Regions from separate parts of the Enterobacter sp. 6722112 genome, predicted to be linked through region 1. Evidence: riboswitches for the same ligand, from Rfam matches in the RefSeq annotation. Region 1 holds a riboswitch; each other region holds the start of a gene.
What was found. Region 1 has a riboswitch for thiamine pyrophosphate ahead of thiB (thiamine ABC transporter substrate binding subunit). Riboswitches for the same ligand answer to the same signal wherever they lie in the genome.
Positions count from the first base shown of each region.

Region 1 (8,063 bases):
CCCTTGGGAGAACTGAATCTATGGCCGAACCGCAAAACGATCCCTTACTGCCGGGCTACTCATTTAACGCCCATCTGGTGGCGGGGCTGACGCCAATTGAGGCCGAGGGATATCTCGATTTTTACGTCGATCGCCCTCTTGGCATGAAGGGATATATCCTGAACCTGACCGTACGCGGAGAAGGGGTCGTCAAAAACGGGGATCAGCAGTTTATCTGCCGCCCCGGTGATATGCTGCTGTTCCCGCCGGGGGAGATCCACCACTACGGGCGCCATCCGGATGCCAAAGAGTGGTATCACCAGTGGGTCTATTTCCGTCCGCGCGCCTACTGGCAGGAGTGGCTCTCGTGGCCGGCCATTTTCGCCCATACCGGTTTATATCGCCCGGATGAGGCGCATCTGGCGCAGTTCCGTGAGCTGTTCGCACAGATTATTGAGGCAGGGCAGGCGGGCGGGCGCTACGCCGAACTGCTGGCCATCAACCTGCTTGAACAGGTGCTGCTGCGCCGCATGGAGGCCATCAACGAGTCGCTTAATCCGCCGCTGGACAACCGCGTCCGCGACGCCTGCCAGTACATCAGCGACCACCTTGCCGACAGCCAGTTTGATATTGCCAGCGTCGCCCAGCATGTGTGTCTGTCGCCGTCACGGCTCTCTCATCTGTTCCGCCAGCAGCTTGGCGTGAGTGTACTCAGCTGGCGTGAGGATCAGCGCATCAGCCAGGCGAAACTGCTGCTCAGCACCACCCGAATGCCTATCGCCACCGTCGGGCGTAACGTCGGCTTTGAAGATCAGCTCTATTTCTCTCGCGTGTTTAAGAAGTGCACCGGTGCCAGCCCGAGCGAATTCCGTGCGGGATGTGAATAATCGGTAAACATTCAGGTGAACTTCAGGCGCATCTTGTAAACTATTCAGACAATTGATGCCTTGACGCGGTGCAGGGCGCTAAGCAGAATCGCTGATTCGTTTTCTGACCGGAATAGTTATGCAGGCATTGCTGGAACATTTTATTACCCAGTCCGTTATGTATTCGCTCATCGCCGTGGCGCTGGTGGCGTTTCTGGAGTCGCTGGCGCTGGTCGGGCTGATCCTGCCCGGCACCGTGATGATGGCGGGGCTTGGGGCGCTGATCGGCAGCGGCGAGGTCAATTTCTGGCAGGCGTGGATGGCCGGTATTATTGGCTGTTTGCTGGGGGACTGGATCTCCTTCTGGCTGGGCTGGCGCTTTAAGAAGCCGCTGCACCGCTGGTCGTTCATGAAAAAAAATAAAGCGCTGCTGGATAAAACCGAGCACGCGCTGCACCAGCACAGCATGTTCACCATCCTCGTGGGGCGCTTTGTTGGCCCAACGCGCCCGCTGGTGCCGATGGTGGCCGGGATGCTGGATCTGCCCGTCGCGAAGTTTGTGGTGCCGAACATCATCGGCTGCGTCTTCTGGCCGCCGTTCTACTTCCTGCCGGGGATCCTGGCGGGCGCGGCCATCGATATTCCTGACGGTATGCAAAGCGGCGAGTTCAAGTGGCTGCTGCTGGGAACGGCGGTCCTGCTGTGGCTGGCGGTCTGGTTCTGCTGGCGCCTGTGGCGCAGCGCGAAAGCCAGTGTTGATCGCCTGACGCGCTATCTTCCGCGCACGCGCCTGCTCTGGCTGGCCCCGCTGACGCTGGGAGTGGCTGTCGTGGCGCTGGTGGCGCTGATTCGCCACCCGCTGATGCCGGTGTACGGTGAGATCCTGTTGAAGGTGGTGAGCCGTTAAGGTGTTTTCCCTCTCCCTGTGGGCTAAGGGTTCCCCACAAAATAATGCCTGCACAGACGGCCACCTCTCCCTTGAGGGAGAGGGCTGGGGTGAGGGGGAACATACGGCTCTGGTGGTCATTCCGTTCACTTTATGTTCCTTGCTACTCTGTCACGACATGAGCGGTGAACGTGCCAGGGTGGCTCAGTCGCCACCACCCTGGCGACCCGGGCTTCCGGCGGAAAATCGCCGCTTCGCGGTACCTTCGGCTTATTCCTTCCGGCTTATCGGGGACGGGCGGAAGTAACATCCCTGTAAAGCCCGCCCTCTCGGCGCATCCCTGCGCCTCGCCCCGGCCTACAGGAAACGCCTCAGCGATTTACAGCCGGACCAGGGCATCGCTGAAAGCCCTCAGTTATTCTGAAGGCAACGTTATCGCTTTTGCTTTCAAATTACTGGGGATCCCTCTCCCTGTGGGAGAGGACCAGGGTGAGGGCATCAGACCGCACGAATACCTAAAAGTGAAGATGCCCCCGCCTTACCACTCAGAAGTTCTTCTGTTTCCCCATCCCACAAAATACGTCCCTCCGCGATCACCACCGATCGCGGCGCGATGCGTGCGGCATCTTCGATGCTATGCGAAACCATCAGCATCGTCAGTTGCTCGCGCTCGCAAACCTCCTCAACCAGTGAGAGCATCTCCTGACGCAGGGCCGGGTCGAGCGCCGAAAAGGGTTCGTCGAGCAGCAGCAGCGGCTGCTTGCGCACCAGACAGCGTGCCAGCGCCACGCGCTGGCGCTGGCCGCCGGAAAGCTCACCCGGTAGTCTGTTGATAAACGCAGCCAGGCCCATTTGTTCGGCGATCGCCTCCAGCGTCTGACGCTGCGCAACACTGAGTTTTAACCCCGGATCCATACCCAGCGCGATGTTCTGCCACACCGTAAGATGATTGAACAGATTGTTTTCCTGAAACAGCATCGACACCGGGCGCTTAGCCGGCGGAGCGTAGGTATATTCGCCATTATCAATGACGATCGACCCGCTGGCAGGCTGCAAAAAACCGGCAATCAGATTGAGCAGGGTACTTTTTCCGGCCCCGCTGGGGCCAAGCACTGCGATTCGCTCTCCCTGACGAACGGAGAGGGTAAAACGCATTGGCAGGTGCTCATAAAGCCAGGTTACATCAGTCAGTTTTAACATCACGCCCCGGAAGTTTTTCGATAACGGTAAATAACGCAAAGCACAGCACCAGCAGTAAAAGTGCCGTGACGGCGCCGTCCTGGCTACGATAGGAGCCAATTTGCTGATAAAGCCAGAACGGCAGCGTGCGGAAATCCTCGTTGCCAAAGAGGGCCACAACGCCAAAATCGCCAATCGACAGCACGCAGGCAAACGCCAGCGCCTGAGCCAGCGGACGCTTTAGCGCGCGCAGTTCGACCACCTTCAGACGCTTCCAGCCCTGCATGCCCAGCGACTGACACAGCAAACTGTAGCGGCTGTTGACGTCGCGCATCGGGTTTTCCAGCACCTTGAGCGCGTAAGGGATAGCCATCAGCGCGTTGGTAAAAATGACGATGCCGTCGGCGCTTTCCGGCAGGCCGATGGTGCTGTTGAACAGTAAAAAGAATCCGGTCGCCAGCACAATACCCGGCATCGCCAGGATCAGCATACCCGTCAGTTCCAGCGCGTGTCCGGCTTTACAGGCATGACGCGCGTACAGCTCGCGGCTGCTCCAGAGCAGCATCATGGTCAGGATCACGCACAGCAGCCCGGCTGCCAGCGCGATGCGCAATGAGGTCCACGTCGTCTGCCACAGGACAGGCTGTTGCAGTACCGACAACACATTGCGATTCAGGCCATCAACGATAACGGCCAGCAGCGGGGGCAGCAGAAGCAGGAGGGCCAGCGCGATCAGCATAAAATCCGCGACGCGGCTGTGCAGGCTGTCCTGCGGATCGCGCCAGCCTGTCAAGTGATTGCTGCCTGTGGGGATCGCTTTACTCAGCCGCTGGCTGAGTAACACCAGCGCCAGGCAGCAGACCATCTGCACCATCGCCAGCAGCGCGGCGCGGCCCGGATCGTAGTCGTAACTTAAGGCCTGATAGATCGCCAGCTCAATGGTGGTGGCCTGCGGCCCGCCGCCGAGAGAAAGCACGGTCGCGAAGCTGGCGAAGCAGAGCATAAAGATTAGCGCGGCCACCGGGGCAATCTGGCGTCGCAGCCACGGCCATTCGACAAAGCGGAAGAACGACCAGCCGCGCATGCCAAGCTGGGCGGCAATCTGACGCTGCTCACCGGGAATGTTTTCCAGCGCCTGTAAAAAGAGGCGCGTCGCCATCGGCATATTGAAAAAAATATGCGCCAGCAGAATGCCTTTCAGGCCGTAAGGGGAGAAGGTCCATTCCAGACCAAGCAGGTTGAAGAGGGATGCCAGCCAGCCCTGTCGACCGTAGACGCTCAGAATGCCGAACACCGCCACCAGCACGGGCAGGATCAGCGTCATCGCGCACAGCCGCAGCAGGGCAAGCCTGCCGGGGAAACGTCTGCGATAGAGGGCGCGTGCAAGGAAAATGGCCGGGATCGTCGACAGCAGCGCGGAGAGAAACGCCTGCCAGAAGGAGAAACGGATGACGTGCCAGAGATAGCTGTCGTGCCAGAGGGCGAGCAGATCGCTCTCTGGCGCGTTAAACCACAGCGCAAGGAATGCACCCAGGCTGACGACCACCATCAGTATGGCGGCGAGCAGCCCGGGAACTAACCAGCCGGGGATCAGCGGCTGACGGCGCGTTGCCATTCACTAATCCATGCGGCGCGCTGGGCGGCAACCTGCTGCGGCGTAAATTCCAGTGAGGTTTGCGGCTTGTTTAGCTGCTCAAAGCCTGCCGGCAGCGCAACGTCAGTGACCGGGTACATCCAGTTTCCTGTCGGAATAGCATTCTGGAATGCCGGGGAGACCATAAATTTCAGGAATTTTTCGGCAAGCTCCGGCTGTTTGCTCGCGGCGGTGCGGGCGGCTACTTCCACCTGCAAATAATGCCCTTCAGCAAAGTTCGCGGCGGCGTAGTTATCCTTCTTCTCGGCGATAATGTGGTAGGCCGGAGAGGTAGTGTAGCTCAGCACCAGATCGCTTTCGCCTTTCAGGAACAGGCCGTAGGCTTCGCTCCAGCCTTTGGTGACGGTAACGGTTTTCGCGGCCAGCTTCTGCCACGCTTCCGGCGTTTTATCCCCGTAGACTTTCTGCATCCACAATAGCAGCCCCAGACCCGGCGTGCTGGTACGCGGATCTTCATAAATTACGCGCCATTTCTGGTCACTTTCGACCAGCTCTTTCAGGCTTTTGGGCGGATTCTTCAGCTTGTTTTTATCGTAGACAAACGCAAAGTAGCCGTAATCAAAGGGAACGAAGGTGTCGTTTTTCCAGCCGCCCGGTACGTTGACGGCATCTGCCGCCACGCCGCTTTTGGCGAACAGTCTGGTTTGGGTGGCGGCTTCCAGCAGGTTGTTATCCAGCCCGAGCACCACGTCGGCTTTGCTGTTTTTGCCTTCCATGCGCAGACGGTTGAGCAGCGAGACGCCATCTTCCAGCGCCACGAATTTCAGCTCGCAGTTGCAGTCGGCTTCAAAGGCTTTTTTTACCACCGGGCCGGGGGCCCAGTCGGCGGAGAAGGAGTCGTAGGTGTAGACCGTCAGAACAGGCTTAGCAAAAACAGGCAGCGCAACCAGCGCCAGCAGAGGAAGAACGTTTTTTAACACTTTGCACCTCAGGGTTGAGTGGCAAAGGATTTTGAGAGACAGCCTCAAATCCCTTCGCCGGCGTTATCCGGATCAGGTTCGACGGGTATTATCTCAGCGCACATCAGTGATGCAGCACCCCGTTGAGAACGGCGCTATTGTAATGATTTGGTGAATATTACGAAAGCGTTATGGCTCCGGCGGCGCAAACCAGGCGGATTTAAAATCAAACCAGCCGAGGGTATTCATCCGCAGACCGCGCATGCTGCGCTGCCCCTGGATCAGCAGCCAGTGGTGAATCAGCGGTACGATCGTCTGCCCGGTCAGTAATTCCTGACACCAGGCGGCCAGATCCATTTCTCCCGCCCGCCACCGCGCGGCGTCCTGCTGCCAGTCCCGGTTGATACAGTGCTGAATCAGGGGCACCTCGTACAGGTGAGAAAAGAGCGAGAAATCCAGCGGCAGCGTAAAATTCGCGCTGTTGAGCCAGATATCGCTGATGACGTCTCCGCGATGCCATTCATCATAATCGACTTCCTGTATCGCCAGCGTCACGCCTTCGGCTGCCAGCAGCGTGCTCATGATCCTCGCCAGAAAACGGTGCTCAATGTGGTCGCGATAGTAGCTGAGGGTGATGGTCTCCAGTCCGGCAGGCTTTTCGCTGCGGACGGGCTGCGCATGGTGCCAGCGTGGGAGCAGGCCATAGGCCGGGAACCACCAGGTCTGGTATTGCTCCTCTGCGTGATAAATCAGGTTAGCGGGCGCCAGAATATGGCTTATCCACCTGCGGACGTCGTGGTTTGCCCCGCGATGGCTGCGGCTATCAAAGAGCAGGTAGTAGCAGCCCTCCTCCAGGCGGCTTTCGAACGCCTTTTCACCGGCTGTTGGCCCTTCCAGGGTCAGGCCTGCGCTCAGCTCTTCGTTGAGATCCGGTAACACCCAGACGTTCACTTCGTCGATCAACGCCCTATAGCCAAAGTAATCATCAAAGGCGCGGATCTTCAGTTGATTACTGTTGTTCCGTGAAACGGAGTAGGGGCCCGTACCAATCGGCTGGCTGGAAAAATTGTTCAGGGATCGCCACTCGGCAGGCAGGATCATTGATGGCACGTAGCCCAGAAGCCACGGAAGCCATTTGTCCGGCTGCGAAAGCTCAATATCCAGCGTCCAGGCCGTTGGAGAGTGGATCCGTGCGATATGCGAATAGAGCGGCAGCGTGCGGGCGCGCTCTAAAGAGGCGATAACGTCGCGCATCTCCAGCTCGCGTCCATGGTGGAAATGAATGCCGGGGCGTAGAAAGAAGCGCCAGTGCAGCGGAGACACCTGTTGCCAGTGATGGGCAATATCCGCTTCCAGTTCCCCGTTTTCCTCATTTATCCGCGTCAGACCGCTGAATATCTGCCGGGCCATGTGGGTTTCAGAGCGACGTAACGCCGTACCGGGCAACAGATTTTTCATTGGGCGGTAGTAAAGTACCCGCAGAATGTGGCGTCCCTGACGAAAGCTGCGTCCCAGATGCGAGACCAGCATCTGGCGCACGGCGGCTTTGTCGCCCACCAGCTGGACCAGCTGATCGATGCGGTCCTGCTCCAGCAGATCCTCCGCTCGCTGTTGCTGTAACGCCAGGCCGGTATAAAGGAAAGTCAGGCGCGAACGCTTGCCGCGTCCGGCTTCGGCCTCCCAGTTTAGCCAGCCCTGCTGCTGCATGGTATTAAGGAGCGTGCGCATATGACGCCGGGAGCAGTTGAGGAGCTCGGCCAGCTCGTTCAGCGTGGTCTCCTGCGATTGCCCCTCGCAGCACTGCCAGAGGCGGATAAATTGTTGTTGCAGACGACCGGAAGGCATAAAAGGGGAACTCCTGACAAAAAATCAGCAATTTATTAATCCCTATATTAAGCCAATAATCCTTATCGATGAAGCGAGGAGGTAAATTATGAAGAGGTCTACCGCACGTCAGTTTTATCAGCACTATTTTTCAGCGACAAAGGGAGTGTCCTGGCTGGCCCGCCAGTGCGCAGAGCAGCGACTGAGAATACTGGAAGATCTGATGCAGTGGGACGTTACGAAATCGACCTCTTCTCGCTAACTCGCCTCGATCATGTGTGACTGAGTATTGGTGCTAATCACCCGCCAGCAAAATGTTTTTTGCTGGCTTTTTTCGTTTACTATTCCACCCAATTTCGATTCGCTTTCATAAGGACTTGCGCATGCTCTGGTTGATGACGATGGGGCGACGCCTGAATGGCGTGTACGCCGCTTTTATGCTGGTGGCCTTCATGATGGGCGTGGCCGGCGCGCTTCAGGCGCCGACGCTGAGCCTGTTTCTCAGCCGCGAGGTGGGGGCGCAGCCGTTTTGGGTGGGCCTGTTCTACACCGTCAACGCCATTGCCGGGATCCTCGTCAGCCTGTGGCTGGCGAAACGATCCGACAGCCAGGGCGATCGCCGCAAGCTGATCCTCTTTTGTTGCGCCATGGCCGTGGGCAACGCGCTGCTGTTTGCCTTCAACCGCCATTACCTGACGCTCATTACCTGCGGCGTGCTGCTGGCCTCTCTGGCGAACACCGCCATGCCGCAACTGTTCGCCCTGGCCCGGGAGTAC
Region 1 is NZ_JBZWGR010000007.1:537,013-545,075, forward strand. Features, by position in the region: gene araC (arabinose operon transcriptional regulator AraC) at 21-866, shown strand; gene AC4OVU_RS04145 (DedA family protein) at 985-1,752, shown strand; gene thiQ (thiamine ABC transporter ATP-binding protein ThiQ) at 2,230-2,931, opposite strand; gene thiP (thiamine/thiamine pyrophosphate ABC transporter permease ThiP) at 2,915-4,525, opposite strand; gene thiB (thiamine ABC transporter substrate binding subunit) at 4,501-5,484, opposite strand; TPP riboswitch at 5,516-5,616, opposite strand; gene sgrR (HTH-type transcriptional regulator SgrR) at 5,653-7,308, opposite strand; gene sgrT (glucose uptake inhibitor SgrT) at 7,397-7,549, shown strand; gene AC4OVU_RS04175 (sugar efflux transporter) at 7,671-8,063, shown strand, end outside.

Region 2 (8,063 bases), 2.2 Mb from region 1:
ACCGTTTCTTCGCCGCCCAGAAAGTGCTGGCCGTGCTGATGTTCGCTGGCGCGATTCTGATGTATTTCGCAGCACAGCAAACCCAGTTCAGCACCTTCTTCCCGCTGCTGCTGGCCTACTCCCTGACCTATATGCCGACCATCGCGCTGACCAACAGTATCGCCTTCGCGAACGTCGATGACGTGGAGGCTGATTTCCCGCGCATTCGCGTGATGGGCACCATCGGCTGGATTGCCTCCGGCCTGGCGTGCGGCTTCCTGCCGCAGATGATGGGCTATAGCGACATCTCTGACACCAATATCCCGCTGCTGATGACCGCTGCCAGCTCCCTTCTGCTTGGCGTCTTCGCGCTGTTCCTGCCGAATACCCCGCCGAAGAGTACCGGCAAGCTGGATTTCAAAGTGATGCTGGGGCTGGATGCGCTGATCCTGCTGCGCGATAAAAACTTCCTGGTGTTCTTCTTCTGCTCGTTCCTGTTCGCCATGCCGCTGGCCTTCTACTATATCTTTGCCAACGGCTATCTCACCGAAGTGGGGATGAAAAACGCCACCGGCTGGATGACCCTCGGCCAGTTCTCTGAAATCTTCTTCATGCTCGCTCTGCCATTCTTTACCAAACGCTTTGGTATTAAGAAGGTCTTGCTGCTGGGCCTGATCACCGCCGCCATTCGCTACGGTTTCTTTGTTTACGGCGGCGCCGAGCAATACTTCACCTACGCCCTGCTGTTCCTCGGTATTCTGCTGCACGGCGTAAGCTATGACTTCTATTACGTCACCGCGTACATCTACGTGGATAAAAAAGCGCCAGTGCACATGCGCAACGCGGCGCAGGGCTTGATCACGCTGTGCTGTCAGGGCTTTGGTAGCCTGCTGGGTTACCGTCTCGGCGGCGTGATGATGGAAAAAATGTTCGCATATAAAGAGCCGGTGAATGGGCTGACCTTCAACTGGGCCGGAATGTGGACGTTTGGTGCAATCATGATTGTGGTGATTGCCGTACTGTTTATGCTGTTTTTCCGCGAATCGGATAAAGAGATCACCGCAATTGAGGTGGTTGATGGCGATACCGCGCTGACACGAGGGGAAGTTAAATGAAACAAGACCGTATTCTCGGTGCTCTTTACGGGCAGGCGTTAGGGGATGCGATGGGGATGCCGTCGGAGCTGTGGCCGCGTAAGAGGGTGAAAGCACACTTCGGCTGGATCGACCGTTTCTTACCCGGCCCGGCTGAGAATAATGCCGCCTGTTACTTTAAGCAGGCCGAATTTACGGATGATACGTCGATGGCGCTGTGCCTGGCCGACGCGATTATCGAATGCGACGGGGAAATTAACCCTGACGTTATCGGTAAGCATATTCTGGACTGGGCGCTGGATTTTGACGCGTTCAATAAGAATGTGCTCGGCCCGACCTCCAAAATTGCCCTGAACGCCATCCGTGACGGCAAGCCGGTGAGCCAGCTGGAAAACAACGGCGTCACCAACGGGGCGGCGATGCGCGCCTCCCCGCTGGGATGCCTCCTGCCAGCCACGCGTCTGGCGCACTTTGTGGAACAGGTTGCGTTAGCCTCCAGCCCGACCCATAAATCGGATCTCGCCATCGCCGGTGCGGTGGTGATCGCCTGGGCGGTTTCACGCGCTATCGACGGCGAACGCTGGCATCACATCGCCGATGCCCTGCCGGGTATTGCCCGTGCGGCGCAGGAGGCGAACACGACCACCTTCAGCGCATCGCTTTCCGCTCGTATTGAGCTGGCCCTGAAAACCGTGCGCGAAGCCAACGGTACCGAGTCCGCCAGCGAGCAGATCTATCAGCTTATTGGCGCGGGCACGAGCACCCTTGAGTCCGTTCCGGCGGCGATTGCGATGGTCGAACTCGCGGGTACCGATCCGAACCGCTGCGCGGTGTTATGCGCCAACCTGGGCGGTGATACTGACACTATCGGCGCGATGGCAACGGCCATCTGCGGCGCGCTGCACGGTGTACAGGCCATTGATCCGGCACTCAAAAACGAACTTGATGCCGTAAACCGGCTCGATTTCGGCCACTACTGCGAAAAACTGCTGCACTTCCGGGAGCAAAGGGAGGGCGTATGAGTGCTTTTGCCCGCCGTCTCGAAACCCTTCACGCCACGCGCCCCGTAACGGTACTCGGCGCGGCGGTCATCGACGTGATTGCCGACGCCTACGCCCTGCCCTGGCGCGGGTGTGATATCGAGCTGAAGCAACAGGGAGTGAATATTGGCGGCTGCGCGCTGAATATCGCCATCGCCCTGAAGCGGCTCGGCATTGCTGCGCAAAACGCCCTTCCCGTCGGCCACGGCGTGTGGGCCGATATTATCCGTAACGCCATGGCGAAGCAGGATCTGCACAGCGCCGTGGAAGCGGAAACGGGCGATAACGGCTGGTGCCTGGCGCTGGTGGAGCCTGACGGTGAACGGACCTTTATGTCGTTTAGCGGCGTGGAGAACCAGTGGCAGCAGCGCTGGCTGGACGGGTTAAGCGTGCCGGCAGGGAGCCTGATCTCTTTGTCCGGCTACCAGCTGGCGTCCCCCAGCGGTGAGCTGCTGACGGCCTGGCTGGAAAGTCTTCAGGATGCGACGCTCTTTATCGATTTCGGTCCGCGCATCGCGGATATTCCCGACCCGCTGATGGCGCGGATCATGGCCTGCAAACCAATCGTCTCGCTCAATCGTCAGGAGGCGGAACTTGCCGCCGAATGGCTTGGCGTAAACGTGGAAGAGCTCGGCACACGGTGGCAGCAGAGGTTTGGCGCTGCGCTGATCGTACGCCATGATAAAGACGGGGCGGTCTGGTACGACGGTGACGCTTCCGGACACGTTCCGGCGTTTCCTGCTACCGTGGTCGATACCATCGGCGCGGGTGACAGCCATGCGGGAGGTACCCTTGCCGGGCTGGCCGCGGGATGGTCACTGCCAGAGGCGGTGCAGCTTGGCAATGCCGTAGCCGCCTGGGTAGTCAGCCATCGCGGTGGCGACTGCGCCCCCACGCGCGAGGCCCTACTCCTCGCACACAAAGACGTATAGGTCGCTGCGGCAGTAGCTGATGCTGTACTCAATTGGCCGGTGCTGTTGATCGAGCGCGACTTGCTTGATCACCAGCACCGGTATCTTATCGTCCATCTTGATATGCGCCTGAAACTCGCTGTCCGGCATCCGGGCGCTGACGCGGGAACGGGTGCGCTGCGGAAAGATATTCTGGCTGCGGAAGTAATCATAAAGCGAGACGCCGATGTCGTCCGGATTGGGGATTAACCCTACCGGTACCCAGGACTCCTCTATTGATACCGCATCGTCATCCACGTAGCGGATGCGCTTAAGCAGAAATACATCGCTGTCCGGCGCAAGGGAAAGGTGGCGGGCGATCTCCTCCGGACATTTCACGACGCGTTTATTAACCCACAGCGTGTTGGGCGTTTTGCCCCGCAGCACCACCTGCTGAGAAAACCCGCGCGCCTCTTTTAGCGAATATTCAAAGATATTGTTGATTTGCGTACCGTATCCACGCGCGCGGGTGACGACGCCGGCCTCTTCCAGCGCCTGCATCGCTTTACGCACCGTAATGCGCGACACACCGGCCAGCTGGCTCAGATCGCGCTCGCCCGGCAAAATATTACCGTGCGCGAGCACGCCGCTGCGTACCGCGTTTTTAACCGTTTCGGCAAATTTCAGGTACAACGGCGTGTTGTCCGGTGCGGCAATTCGTTCCTTGAGTTGAGCAATTAACCGGGTATGCGCTTGTTCCATCTCTGTTTTTCTCTGGCATAAGGTTTTATGCCAGTATACGGCTTACCACCATGCATGAAAATGGTGAACCGGCCCAATACCGTGACCCACTTCCAGAGAATCGGCTTTTGCCAGCGCGCACGAGAGCCAGATCTTCGCCTCCTGCACCGTATCCGCCCAGTTCGCGTTTCGGGGACGCAGCGCCGCCAGCGCCGCCGAGAGCGTACATCCCGTGCCGTGGGTGTTTTTGGTCTGTACCCGCGGGGCGGTGAAACGTTGCGCGCCATCGCGGGTGAAGAGCCAGTCCGGGCTTTCTGCATCATCAAGATGACCGCCTTTCATCAGCACCGCGCTGCATCCCATCGCCAGCAGCGCATTGCCCTGCTCTTTCATCTCACGTTCGTTTTGCGCGTGTGACGCATCCAGCAGCGCGGCGGCTTCAGGGAGGTTTGGCGTGATCAGCGCCACCTGCGGCAGCAGCTTTTTACGCAGGGTGTCGACGGCAGAGGCGGAGAGCAACGGATCGCCGCTTTTGGCCAGCATCACGGTATCGAGCACCACGTTTTTTATCTGATAACGTTTGAGACGTTCAGCGACCGCTTCAACAATGTCCGCCTCTGCAAGCATGCCGATTTTGGTGGTGTCGATGCGTACATCGCTGAATACCGAATCCAGCTGTGCGGCGACAAAATCCGGCTCAATACGATATACCGACTGTACACCGCGCGTGTTTTGCGCCACCAGCGCGGTGATAACCGAGCATCCGTAAGCGCCGAGCGCAGAGAAGGTTTTCAGGTCTGCCTGGATCCCCGCTCCGCCGCTGGGATCGGTTCCCGCAATAGTCAGGGCATTAATGCGTGTCATACCAGCTCCTCCAGCGCGTAAAGCGCATCCAGAAACGCCGGGGCAAAGCTGCCGGGGCCCCGGCTGTGAGTCAGTGCAGCTGCCCCTGCGCGCTTCATAAAGCCGCAGGCTGCCGTCGCATTATCAAGCCTGTCGCCAGGCAGCGAACAGCAGGCGGCGACGACCGCCGAGAGCGCACAGCCTGTTCCCACCACGCGGGTCATCAGCGGGTCGCCGCCCGCGACCGTACGGGTTCGCTGACCATCAGTGATGTGATCCACTTCTCCTGTGACGACCACAACGGCGTGGGTCTGGCGGGCGAGCGTCTGCGCAGCGGTCAACGCGCTCGCCGCCGTATCGGTGGAATCAACCCCGCGCCCGCCCGCACTCATTCCGGCAAGGGCGAGGATTTCGGAGGCGTTTCCACGAATGGCCGCAGGTTTAAGGGACAATATTTGCTGGCAAAATCGGGTGCGGTACGCCAGCGCGCCAACCGCAACCGGATCCAGAACCCAGGGCGTACCCGCGGCTACCGCGCTCTCAATGGCCCGACGCATCGACTGGGCGCGCGGCGCGGTGAGTGTACCCACGTTGATGAGCAGAGCATCGGCAAGCGCGGCAAACTGTTCCGCTTCCTCGGCTTCGATCACCATTGCCGGGGAAGCACCCAGCGCGAGCAAAACGTTGGCGGTGAAGGTCTGCACGACATCGTTGGTCATACAGTGCGTGAGCGGGGAACGGGTTCGGAATTGATGTAAAACGTGTGAGTCTAGCAGGTCAGGCTGCATGATTTCGCTCCTGCCGTGCGTGAAGAAGCGATGACCGGGTAGGCATCTGACTTCCCTACGCTGGCATTATCCAGATCAGGTGGTACGGGTATTTCTCAGCCTTCTTTGATGAAGGGCACCCCGAGTCATGAAGATTGAATCTCTATACTTTTTGCCAGCTTAGGGGAAGTGGCTTACTGATGCAAGCCCCGCCTTTCCGGTCATCGCATCTACAACTTGAAAATAAGCATAACCCCTAATTTGACCCCCATTTTGACCCCCACCCCAGACAGCAAAAAGGGGCGCAAGCCCCTTATTTCTTACACTCTTTATAGAATGTGCTGGTTTTCATTGTTTTCGAATCGAGGGTGCTAAACAGAATACTCATCTTGCTGTACGGTTCTTAACAACAACTTCTCTAAGTATGCGATTGTTTATTTTTTCCTTCCACTGCCTCTGTTTATCACTGAGGTTTCTCTTTTTCATAGTTCCAATAAGAAAATCATAATCTTTGTCGAACAAATACCCTTTGCTATTTGCATATTCAATCAATGCGAGATTGGGATTAGCATAAATATCTTTTTTAATCCTCTTCAACCCATCGAATAAAGTGCCAGTTGAAATATTCAAAAATCTATTTATACAAACATTGCCAACATACGTGGTATTGCCATTTTTATTATTTTCAATATAGCAATGCTCTTTGATATCCTGACCACAGGGACAGGAATCCATTTCTTCAGAAACTTCTATCGAATGTAGACTCCACTCTGTTTTGGCAACTTCGAAGTTTTTTGAAACAGATAACGATAAGATATGTTCTTTTAGCCTTTCAAAGTTATGACTTTCCATCAAAAGATCTCCAGAAATAGAAAAAGCGCTACAAATGAGCGCTTTGAGATGTTTTTACTTTTTCCCTTTTTTAGAGGGGATTTTTACAGTTTCCGTAACAGTTGTCCCTGGACGTTTCTTAGCCTCTTCCGGCTTTACAAACTGACCAGTACCCGCATCACGAACTACCTTTTGTTTAGTCATGAAAACACCTCATCTGGAATGAAGGATAGAACGACTTTACCTTTTTAATAGTAGGTAATAAGCGAAGCGGCGTCAAAGAAAAAGCACAATATATGCACACAGATCACAAAATACCATACAACATATAGCGGAATAGTACCTTATATCACCCACCTGTAGACGATTGACCGGACGACATTTGCAGCGTTAGCGACTGTGCAAAGCTGGCTTGAGAAGCTCTCGCCTGGAAATCAATGTAATCGCTCAATCTTGAGCTATCGCTGGCGATAGTGAGCGGAACAGACGCTTCAAGATTTAGATTGAATACAGGTGCAAGGTTGTACGATGGCGCACTATTGGTGCTGGTTAGGGATGATATAGCAGAATCACGAAGCGCTCCCCCTCGCAGAGAATCACCATTCAGGCCGTACTGTTCTACCGCTGTCCCTGTAGGCTGATCATCTATTCCTAACCAACCTTTAACAGCATGACCGACACTACGGGTACTAAACCCTGTCTTGTCCTGCACCCAATCGGCAGCACTGTTGGCACTGCCTGTAACAGCACCATCGTAGAGAGCCTGGGCCGCTGGCTTATCGCTATCAGTGAACCATTGAGGGAAACGTTCTTTCAGCCCTTTATTGATATCACTCACAACATTGGAAATCTCACCCACAAGCCCAGTGATTTCTTTCGAGAGATTGCCTAAGCCCTCTCCAAGCATTCCCGCCGCTTCGGTGATAATTTTGGTGTTCCTTACCAGATCGTCGCCCCCATCGGCAAAGCCTTTCATCCAGCCTGTAAACAACTGATTGTCTAATCCATTCATCAGATTACCCATCGCTACACTCAGATCACCATATGCAAGCGTCTGTTTTACCTGCTCGTCGTTCAGCGTCTGACCGCTTTCCACAAGCTGTTTCAGCGTCTTGTTATAGTCAGCTCCGTTATTCATGAACATATCTGTGTAGTGCATCAGGTCATCACCTAAACTCTCGATCAACGTACCAATCTGAGCCTGTGACATACCACGGCGTTGCCCTTCATTCACCGTAGCTTGAACGAAATCCAGTGGTGAATCTTGGAACTTGGAAATCTGATCCTTACTCCATCCGAATTTGTTCATTATCGACGTAATGCCACCATCCCCACCCTTCCATTCGCCATTCTTCATTTGAGCATCGTTAACAGTCATGGCGAGGCGTTCACGAACATCTTTCATATTATCAACGGCTTTAGATGTATTAGCTGAGTCAACCCCATGTTGCTGCCCCCAGGCTACCATTGTCTTGATTGCATTAGGATTTGTCTTAACAAGAGCCGACTGTCGCACCAGGTCAAGATTTTCATTCCCTTTGTCAACAATTCGCTGCCCCACTCCGAGGGAGCCAGCCGTTAACGCAAGGCTTCCTAATACCCCACCACCGACGATAGGAGCATTCCCGCCCTTCTGAGCCTTTAGCTTAGTGGCTGCTGCGGCATACTGGGTACGCTGTGCCTGTGTCACTTTCGCTTGCTGTGCGGCTTCTCTGCGTAACAGGGTTACACGCTCACGAATAGTAGCGTTCATACGCTGGCTTGTGATGTTACCTTGAGCAAAAGCCTCTGTTTGCTTCTGAATGAAACGTAACGCTTCATACTGAGACTTAGGATCAAGCCCGTATTTACCTTTAATTCCTGAAACTTGTAGCCCTA
Region 2 is NZ_JBZWGR010000007.1:2,718,089-2,726,151, forward strand. Features, by position in the region: gene AC4OVU_RS14420 (nucleoside permease) at 1-1,094, shown strand, start outside; gene AC4OVU_RS14425 (ADP-ribosylglycohydrolase family protein) at 1,091-2,095, shown strand; gene AC4OVU_RS14430 (PfkB family carbohydrate kinase) at 2,092-3,045, shown strand; gene AC4OVU_RS14435 (GntR family transcriptional regulator) at 3,019-3,765, opposite strand; gene thiD (bifunctional hydroxymethylpyrimidine kinase/phosphomethylpyrimidine kinase) at 3,808-4,608, opposite strand; gene thiM (hydroxyethylthiazole kinase) at 4,605-5,375, opposite strand; TPP riboswitch at 5,411-5,508, opposite strand; gene AC4OVU_RS14450 (hypothetical protein) at 5,739-6,206, opposite strand; gene AC4OVU_RS14455 (hypothetical protein) at 6,261-6,389, opposite strand; gene AC4OVU_RS14460 (hypothetical protein) at 6,535-8,063, opposite strand, start outside.
Region 2: linked by a shared signal. The riboswitch ahead of thiM (hydroxyethylthiazole kinase) and the one ahead of thiB (thiamine ABC transporter substrate binding subunit) in region 1 are both predicted to bind thiamine pyrophosphate.

Region 3 (8,063 bases), 4.1 Mb from region 1:
ATCATGGCTACAGGCAGACAGCAACAGTACGCCTGCCAGCGCGAGCGTTCCACGCCAGAATGACAAAAGGGGCGTTGCCGCCCCTTCGTTAAAACTGTTCACTGCCACGCGTCTTACTTAACTGCGTCTTTCAGTGCTTTACCAGAAACAAATGCCGGCACGTTAGCTGCGGCGATTTTGATTTCTTTACCGGTCTGCGGGTTGCGGCCAGTACGCTCAGCGCGGTGGTTCACTTTGAAGGTACCGAAACCAACCAGTTGTACAGCATCGCCTTCTTTCAGAGACTCAGTAATAGCAGCCAGGGTAGATTCCAGAGCAGCTTTAGCCTGCACTTTAGACAGATCAGCCTTGTCCGCAATTACATCAATCAGTTGAGTCTTGTTCATAAGTTATCCTTTCAATGTGTTTATCGCTTGCTAAGCATCGAGTGCGACGAAAATGCCAAAAAAGCACTCTCCTGCATACACGCACCGATAGCCACTTTTTTTCGCCCCCCAAATGTAGACCAGACGGGGGGCGAAAGGGAAGAGTCGAGGAGTGACAAAACAGGCGTTAAATCACGTTTTGTTGTCTCATTGGTTAAAAATTATACCAATATTGCTCTCACCGGCCTCGCGAAGGTCCGCGCGAAGCCCTTTGATCAGCTCAATATCACGTTCTTCACACTCCGCCAGCAGACGGAAAATTTCCCACTGAATATCCCATTCCTGTTCAACCGCCGGGTTAGCACGCAGCTCCTCGTCGGTCATTTCACGGCCTTCCTGGGTCATTTCCAGCATCGCAACGGTGGTAATGGATGCCTTACTGACTTCAATGGCGTGTTCCAGGGTTTCACCGCTCAGACGGGAGTGGATCAGCTCGCTCAACGCCACACAGGCATCAATGGCCGGGTAGACGCCATACAGGTCGAAATCATCCGCAGCCGGAATAGCCTCTTCCAGCTTTTCGAGCTGAGAGTCAAAATTTACCTTCGCATCTTTGACCGTCAGCGTCTCCCAGATTAAATCCAGGATACGACGATAAATCTGGCCTTCGCCAAACGCCGTCTGCTTGCAGAACGCGGCATAGTTGGGATACATGCGCTCGCACAGGCAAGCCATAAACGTCACGTGCTGCCAGCTTTCCAGCTTCTCAAGGCGCAGATGAATCGGGTTTTGTAACATGATGATGTCTCGAATCGAAAATTAGCCGCAGTTTACCTGAATCACGGCTGAATTTCCTGCCAACGAATGAATGCCGGACGTGAAGAGGCCACGGCGTCAGCCCAGCGGGTTGGCTCAGGTAAACGGTAGCCCTTCATACAGCGTTGCACCCACGCCAGGGCGCTATCCATGCTGACCCGATGCCCGGTGGCGATAAACAGCGGGTTGCAGCGCGCTTTACTGCGCCAGACCCACGCCAGCTGCTCGCCTTTATGGATAAGCGGCGCCAGCGCACCCGGTTCGGCAGAGAGCGGCTCAAACGCGCCGCACAGGCGTTTTTTCGCTACGCCGATGGTCGGCACGTCCACCAGCAGACCAAAGTGGCTGGCGACGCCTAAGCGACGCGGATGGGAGATACCATGCCCATCAACAAACAGTAGATCGGGTTTTTGCGAGAGTTGCTCCCACGCGGCCAGCAGCGCGGGATATTCGCGGAAGGAGAGAAAGCCGGGGATATAGGGCATGGTGGTGGCGATACGCGCCACCTTGTACTCCACCAGCTCCAGCGAAGGGTATTTCAGCACCACCATCGCCGCTCGCGTCACTTCACCGCCCTGCTCAAACCCGACGTCCGCCCCGCCAATGTACCGCGGAGGGTCCGTATCCAGACGATCCTCGCGGATCACTGATGAAGCCAGTTCGATTTGCTGAGCGCGTAGCGACGCGAGATCCATAACCACTCCTTACTTATGATACTGGGCAGAAAGCCGATGCACCGCCTCCACAAATACGCCAGCGTGTTCTGGCGGTACATCCTGATGAATACCGTGACCGAGGTTGAAGACGTGGCCTTCGCCCTGGCCGAAACCAGACAGTATAGTCGACACTTCTTCTTCGATACGGGCAGGCTGCGCATAGAGCATGGACGGGTCCATGTTGCCCTGGAGCGCCACTTTGTCCCCCACGCGACGGCGCGCATCGGCAATATCGGTGGTCCAGTCGAGGCCCAGCGCGTCGCAGCCGGTGGCCGCCATCGCTTCCAGCCACTGACCGCCGCCTTTGGTAAACAGCGTCACCGGCACGCGACGGCCTTCGTTTTCACGCAGCAGGCCATCGACAATTTTGTGCATGTAGTACAGGGAGAACTGCTGATAATCACGTCCGGTCAGCACGCCGCCCCAGGTGTCGAAAATCATCACCGACTGCGCGCCCGCTTTAATCTGCGCGTTGAGATAGAGCGTGACGCTCTTCGCCAGCTTGTCGAGCAGGGCATGCAGGGCCAGCGGCTCGGCGTACATCATCTTTTTGATGACGGTAAAGGCTTTGCTGCTGCCGCCTTCCACCATGTAGGTGGCCAGCGTCCACGGACTACCGGAGAAGCCAATCAGCGGCACGTCGCCTTTCAGTTCGCGGCGAATGGTGCGCACGGCGTTCATCACATAGCCCAGCTCGCCTTCAGGATCGGGGATCGGCAGCTTATCAACGTCGGCTTTGCTTTTGATCGGAGAGGTAAAACGCGGGCCTTCTCCGGTTTCGAAATAGAGCCCAAGGCCCATCGCATCCGGAATGGTGAGAATGTCCGAAAAAAGAATGGCGGCATCGAGCGGGAAGCGGCGCAGCGGCTGGAGCGTCACTTCACAGGCCAGCTCGGCGTTTTTGCACAGCGACATAAAATCGCCTGCCTGCGCGCGCGTGGCTTTGTACTCTGGCAGATAGCGTCCCGCCTGGCGCATCATCCACACCGGGGTGACATCAACGGGCTGGCGCAGCAGCGCACGCAGATAACGATCGTTCTTCAGTTCGGTCATTTTGCAGTTCCTTATTGCGTCAGTCCGTCAGTGTAACACTACTCATACTCGGCCCGACACATTGCCACGGTATCTTCTATCAGGCGACGCGCCACCGTTCCCGGTGGGGGCAGCAGCGGTAAATCGTCGTAGCGATACCAGTTCGCCTCCAGCAGCTCTTTCTGATCGATAACAATCTCGCCGCTGTCGTATTCCGCCATAAACGCGGTCATCAGGGACATCGGGAACGGCCACGGCTGCGACGTCACATAGCGCAGGTTTTTCACCTTAATGCCGCTCTCCTCCATCACCTCGCGCGCCACCGCCTGTTCCAGCGTTTCGCCGACTTCCACGAACCCGGCAAGGACGGTGTGAATGCCGTTGCGATGACGGGTATGTTGCGCCAGCAGGATGGAATCATCACGGCGGATGGCGACAATGATGCACGGTGCGATTTGCGGGTAGTAGCGTTCACGGCAGTGGCCGCAGAGCATTGCCCACTCGGTTTTGCTCGGGTGCATGGTATGGCCGCAGTAGCCGCAGTATTTGTGCGAGCGATAAAACTCCGCCAGCTGCACGCCGCGCCCCGCCAGCTGGAACAGGCCGACGTCCAGATCCAACACCTGACGAACGGATCCCATATCCTGACGACGAGCCTGTTGGATCAACCATACCGGATCGCCCTGCCACTCGCCGATCCGCAGCGCAGGTTGCCCGACGAGATCGAAGATGTCTGCCGCGCCGTAGGGTATCTCCCCACCGGGCAGCCATAATTTTTGTTCGTGACTGACGATCCACCAACCCAGATCTGATTTTTCAATAATACGATCCATATCTATTGCACTACCTTCGCTTCACTGACATGTTGTTAGCATTGTGGTTACATTTTGGATAAGCAGATCCCATTCTAAACCTTATGGAGTCGACCATGTTAAACCAGCTGGAAAGCCTGACTGAGCGCGTTGGAGGAAGTAACACCCTGGTGGATCGCTGGCTACTTGTGCGCAAGCATCTACTCGTGGCGTATTACAATCTGGTTGGTCTTAAGCCTGGCAAAGAATCCTTTATGCGGCTGAATGAAAAAGCGCTGGACGACTTTTGTCAGAGCCTGGTCGACTACCTCTCCGACGGCCATTTCAATCTTTATGAACGCATTATCCGCGAAATGGAAGGGACAACGCCGTATTTAGCGGCCAGCAAACTCTGTCCGCTGCTGGAAGCCAACACCCAGCAGATCATGGACTACTACGATTCCACGCTAGAGAACGCTATCGATCACGATAACTATCTTGAGTTTCAGCAGGCGCTTTCCGACCTTGGCGAAGCGCTGGAAGAGCGATTCACGCTGGAAGACAAGCTCATCGCCCTCGTGCTGGACAACAACCTGAATATCAGCACCAGCGATAACGTTGCGCGCCCTGCTTGAGTTCTTAATCGTTAACGAGTAATTTACAACCATTCGCCCCTCTCACGAGGGGGATTTTTCTTGTCGGAGTGCCCAGTGTGAAAGCACGGGCTGAGACCGTTAATTCGGGATCCGCGGAACCTGATCAGGTTAATACCTGCGAAGGGAACAAGAGTCACACTGCTGTTGTATCGCCCCTGAGGCGATCTTCTCTTGCTTCATCCGTCGTCTGACAAGCCATGTCCTTCACATCTGGAATGAGCTATGTCTACAACAAAACTGACCCGCCGCGAACAGCGCGAACACGCACAACGCTTCATCGACACCCTGGAAGGCACCGCTTTCCCGAACTCAACGCGCATCTACATCACCGGTTCACAGGCTGATATCCGCGTGCCGATGCGCGAAATCCAGCTCAGCCCGACGCTTATCGGCGGCAGCAAAGAAAACCCGCAGTTTGAAGACAACGAAGCCGTGCCGGTGTATGACACTTCCGGCCCGTACGGCGACCCTTCTGTTGCTATCAACGTACAGCAGGGTCTGGCAAAACTGCGCCAGCCGTGGATTGACGCCCGTAACGACTGCGAAGAACTGAGCGTGCGCAGCTCGGCGTATACCAACGCGCGCCTGGCCGACGACGGTCTGGACGAGCTGCGCTTTACCGGCCTGCTGACGCCGAAACGCGCTAAAGCGGGCAAATGCGTCACCCAGCTGCACTACGCGCGCCAGGGTATCGTCACGCCGGAGATGGAGTTCATCGCCATCCGCGAAAACATGGGCCGCGAGCGCATCCGCAGCGAAGTGCTGCGCCACCAGCATCCTGGTGAAGGGTTTGGCGCTCGCCTGCCGGAAAACATCACGCCGGAATTTGTGCGTGACGAAGTGGCCGCCGGGCGCGCCATTATCCCCGCCAACATCAACCACCCGGAATCCGAGCCGATGATTATCGGCCGCAACTTCCTGGTGAAGGTCAACGCCAACATCGGCAACTCAGCGGTGACGTCATCCATCGAAGAAGAGGTGGAAAAGCTGGTCTGGTCGACGCGCTGGGGCGCGGACACGGTGATGGACCTTTCCACGGGCCGCTATATTCACGAAACCCGCGAGTGGATCCTGCGTAACAGCCCGGTGCCGATTGGCACCGTCCCGATTTATCAGGCGCTGGAGAAGGTCAACGGCATCGCCGAAAACCTCACCTGGGAAGCGTTCCGCGACACGCTGCTGGAGCAGGCCGAGCAGGGCGTGGACTACTTCACCATCCACGCGGGCGTGCTGCTGCGCTACGTGCCGATGACGGCGAAACGTCTGACCGGTATCGTCTCACGCGGCGGTTCGATTATGGCGAAATGGTGCCTTTCCCATCATCAGGAAAACTTCCTCTACGAACACTTCCGCGAAATCTGCGAAATTTGCGCCGCGTACGACGTCTCCCTGTCGCTGGGCGACGGCCTGCGTCCTGGCTCCATCCGCGATGCTAACGACGAGGCGCAGTTTGCCGAGCTGCACACGCTGGGCGAGCTGACCAAAATCGCCTGGGAGTACGACGTGCAGGTGATGATTGAAGGCCCGGGCCATGTGCCGATGCAGATGATCCGTCGCAACATGACCGAGGAGCTGGAGCACTGCCACGAAGCACCGTTCTACACCCTGGGGCCGTTGACCACCGATATTGCGCCGGGCTACGACCACTTCACGTCAGGCATTGGCGCGGCGATGATCGGCTGGTTCGGCTGCGCCATGCTCTGCTACGTGACGCCGAAAGAGCACCTCGGGCTGCCAAACAAAGAGGACGTGAAGCAGGGGCTGATCACCTACAAGATTGCCGCCCACGCGGCGGATCTGGCGAAAGGCCATCCGGGCGCGCAAATTCGCGACAACGCCATGTCCAAAGCGCGCTTTGAATTCCGCTGGGAAGACCAGTTTAACCTGGCCCTCGATCCGTTCACCGCCCGCGCCTATCACGACGAAACCCTGCCGCAGGAATCGGGCAAAGTTGCGCACTTCTGCTCCATGTGCGGACCTAAATTCTGCTCGATGAAAATCAGCCAGGAAGTACGCGATTACGCCGCCGCGCAGACCATTGAAGTCGGCATGGCGGACATGTCGGAAACCTTCCGCGCGAAAGGCGGCGAAATCTACCTCAAAAAAGAGGAGGCATAATGTACCAGCCTGATTTCCCCCCTGTCCCCTTCCGCTTAGGGCTTTACCCGGTGGTGGACAGCGTGGCGTGGATCGCCCGCCTGCTGGAAGCTGGCGTTCGCACCCTCCAGCTACGCATCAAGGATAAACGCGATGAAGAGGTGGAGGCCGACGTGATCGCCGCTATCGCGCTGGGACGTCGCTACCACGCCCGCCTGTTTATCAACGACTACTGGCGGCTGGCGGTTAAACACCAGGCGTACGGCGTGCATCTGGGACAGGAAGATCTGGAAACGACCGATCTCAACGCGATCCGTGACGCCGGTCTGCGGCTGGGCGTTTCTACCCACGATGATATGGAGATCAACGTGGCGCTGGCGGCCCGCCCCTCTTACATCGCGCTCGGGCACGTTTTCCCGACGCAAACCAAACAGATGCCGTCCGCTCCACAGGGTTTGACGCAGCTGGCGGCCCACGTTAAGCGCCTTGCCGATTACCCCACCGTCGCCATCGGCGGGATCAGCCTTGAACGTGCGCCCGCCGTGCTGGAAACCGGCGTCGGCAGTATCGCCGTCGTCAGCGCCATCACCCAGGCGGCAGACTGGCAGGCCGCCACCGCGCAGCTTTTACAACTGGCAGGAGCAGGTGATGAAAGATCGTGATTTTATGCGTTACAGCCGCCAGATCCTGCTGGAGGATATCGCCATCGAGGGGCAGCAAAAGCTGCTCGCCAGCCGGGTACTGATTGTCGGTCTGGGCGGATTAGGCACCCCCGCCGCGCTGTATCTGGCCGGCGCGGGCGTGGGCACGCTGGTGCTGGCCGATGACGACGAGGTACATCTCAGCAATCTGCAACGGCAAATTCTCTTTACGACAGAAGATATCAACCAGCCTAAAGCGCACGTTACGCGCCAGCGGCTGAACCAGCTTAACCCCGATATCGAACTGGTCGCACTCCAGACGCGGCTGAGCGGGGAAGATCTGCAACGCGAAGTGGCCCTTGCCGACGTGGTGCTGGACTGTACGGACAATATGGCGACACGTCAGGCCATCAACGCGGCCTGTGTTGCGCAGAACACGCCGCTGATCACCGCCAGCGCGGTCGGTTTCGGTGGGCAAATAATGGTGCTTACGCCGCCGTGGGCACAGGGCTGCTACCGCTGCCTGTGGCCGGACGAGGCTGAACCGGAGCGTAACTGCCGCACGGCAGGCATTCTGGGCCCGGTGGTGGGCGTGATGGGTACTCTTCAGGCGCTGGAGGCCATCAAGTTGCTCAGCGGCATGGAGACAGAACGCAACACGCTGCGGCTGTTCGACGCCCGCTCCAGCGGCTGGCGTCATCTGGCGTTAAACCGTGCCAGCCACTGCCCGGTATGCGGAGGCCGCAATGCGCATTCTGTTTAACGATGAGCCGATGACGTGCGACGACGATCTCACCGTTGCCGCCCTGCTCGACATGCTGCGCCAGCTGAAGCCGGGAACGGCGCTGGCGCTCAATCAACAGATTCTGCCGCGCGAGCGGTGGGATCATCAGCAGGTCAATGAGGGCGACCAGATCCTGCTGTTTCAGGTTATCGCAGGGGGCTGAGA
Region 3 is NZ_JBZWGR010000007.1:4,667,129-4,675,191, reverse strand. Features, by position in the region: gene AC4OVU_RS23880 (DUF1481 domain-containing protein) at 1-102, opposite strand, end outside; gene hupA (nucleoid-associated protein HU-alpha) at 114-386, opposite strand; gene AC4OVU_RS23870 (YjaG family protein) at 573-1,163, opposite strand; gene nfi (deoxyribonuclease V) at 1,205-1,876, opposite strand; gene hemE (uroporphyrinogen decarboxylase) at 1,886-2,950, opposite strand; gene nudC (NAD(+) diphosphatase) at 2,989-3,762, opposite strand; gene AC4OVU_RS23850 (Rsd/AlgQ family anti-sigma factor) at 3,858-4,355, shown strand; TPP riboswitch at 4,410-4,519, shown strand; gene thiC (phosphomethylpyrimidine synthase ThiC) at 4,599-6,494, shown strand; gene thiE (thiamine phosphate synthase) at 6,494-7,135, shown strand; gene thiF (thiazole biosynthesis adenylyltransferase ThiF) at 7,122-7,877, shown strand; gene thiS (sulfur carrier protein ThiS) at 7,861-8,061, shown strand; gene thiG (thiazole synthase) at 8,063-8,063, shown strand, end outside.
Region 3: linked by a shared signal. The riboswitch ahead of thiC (phosphomethylpyrimidine synthase ThiC) and the one ahead of thiB (thiamine ABC transporter substrate binding subunit) in region 1 are both predicted to bind thiamine pyrophosphate.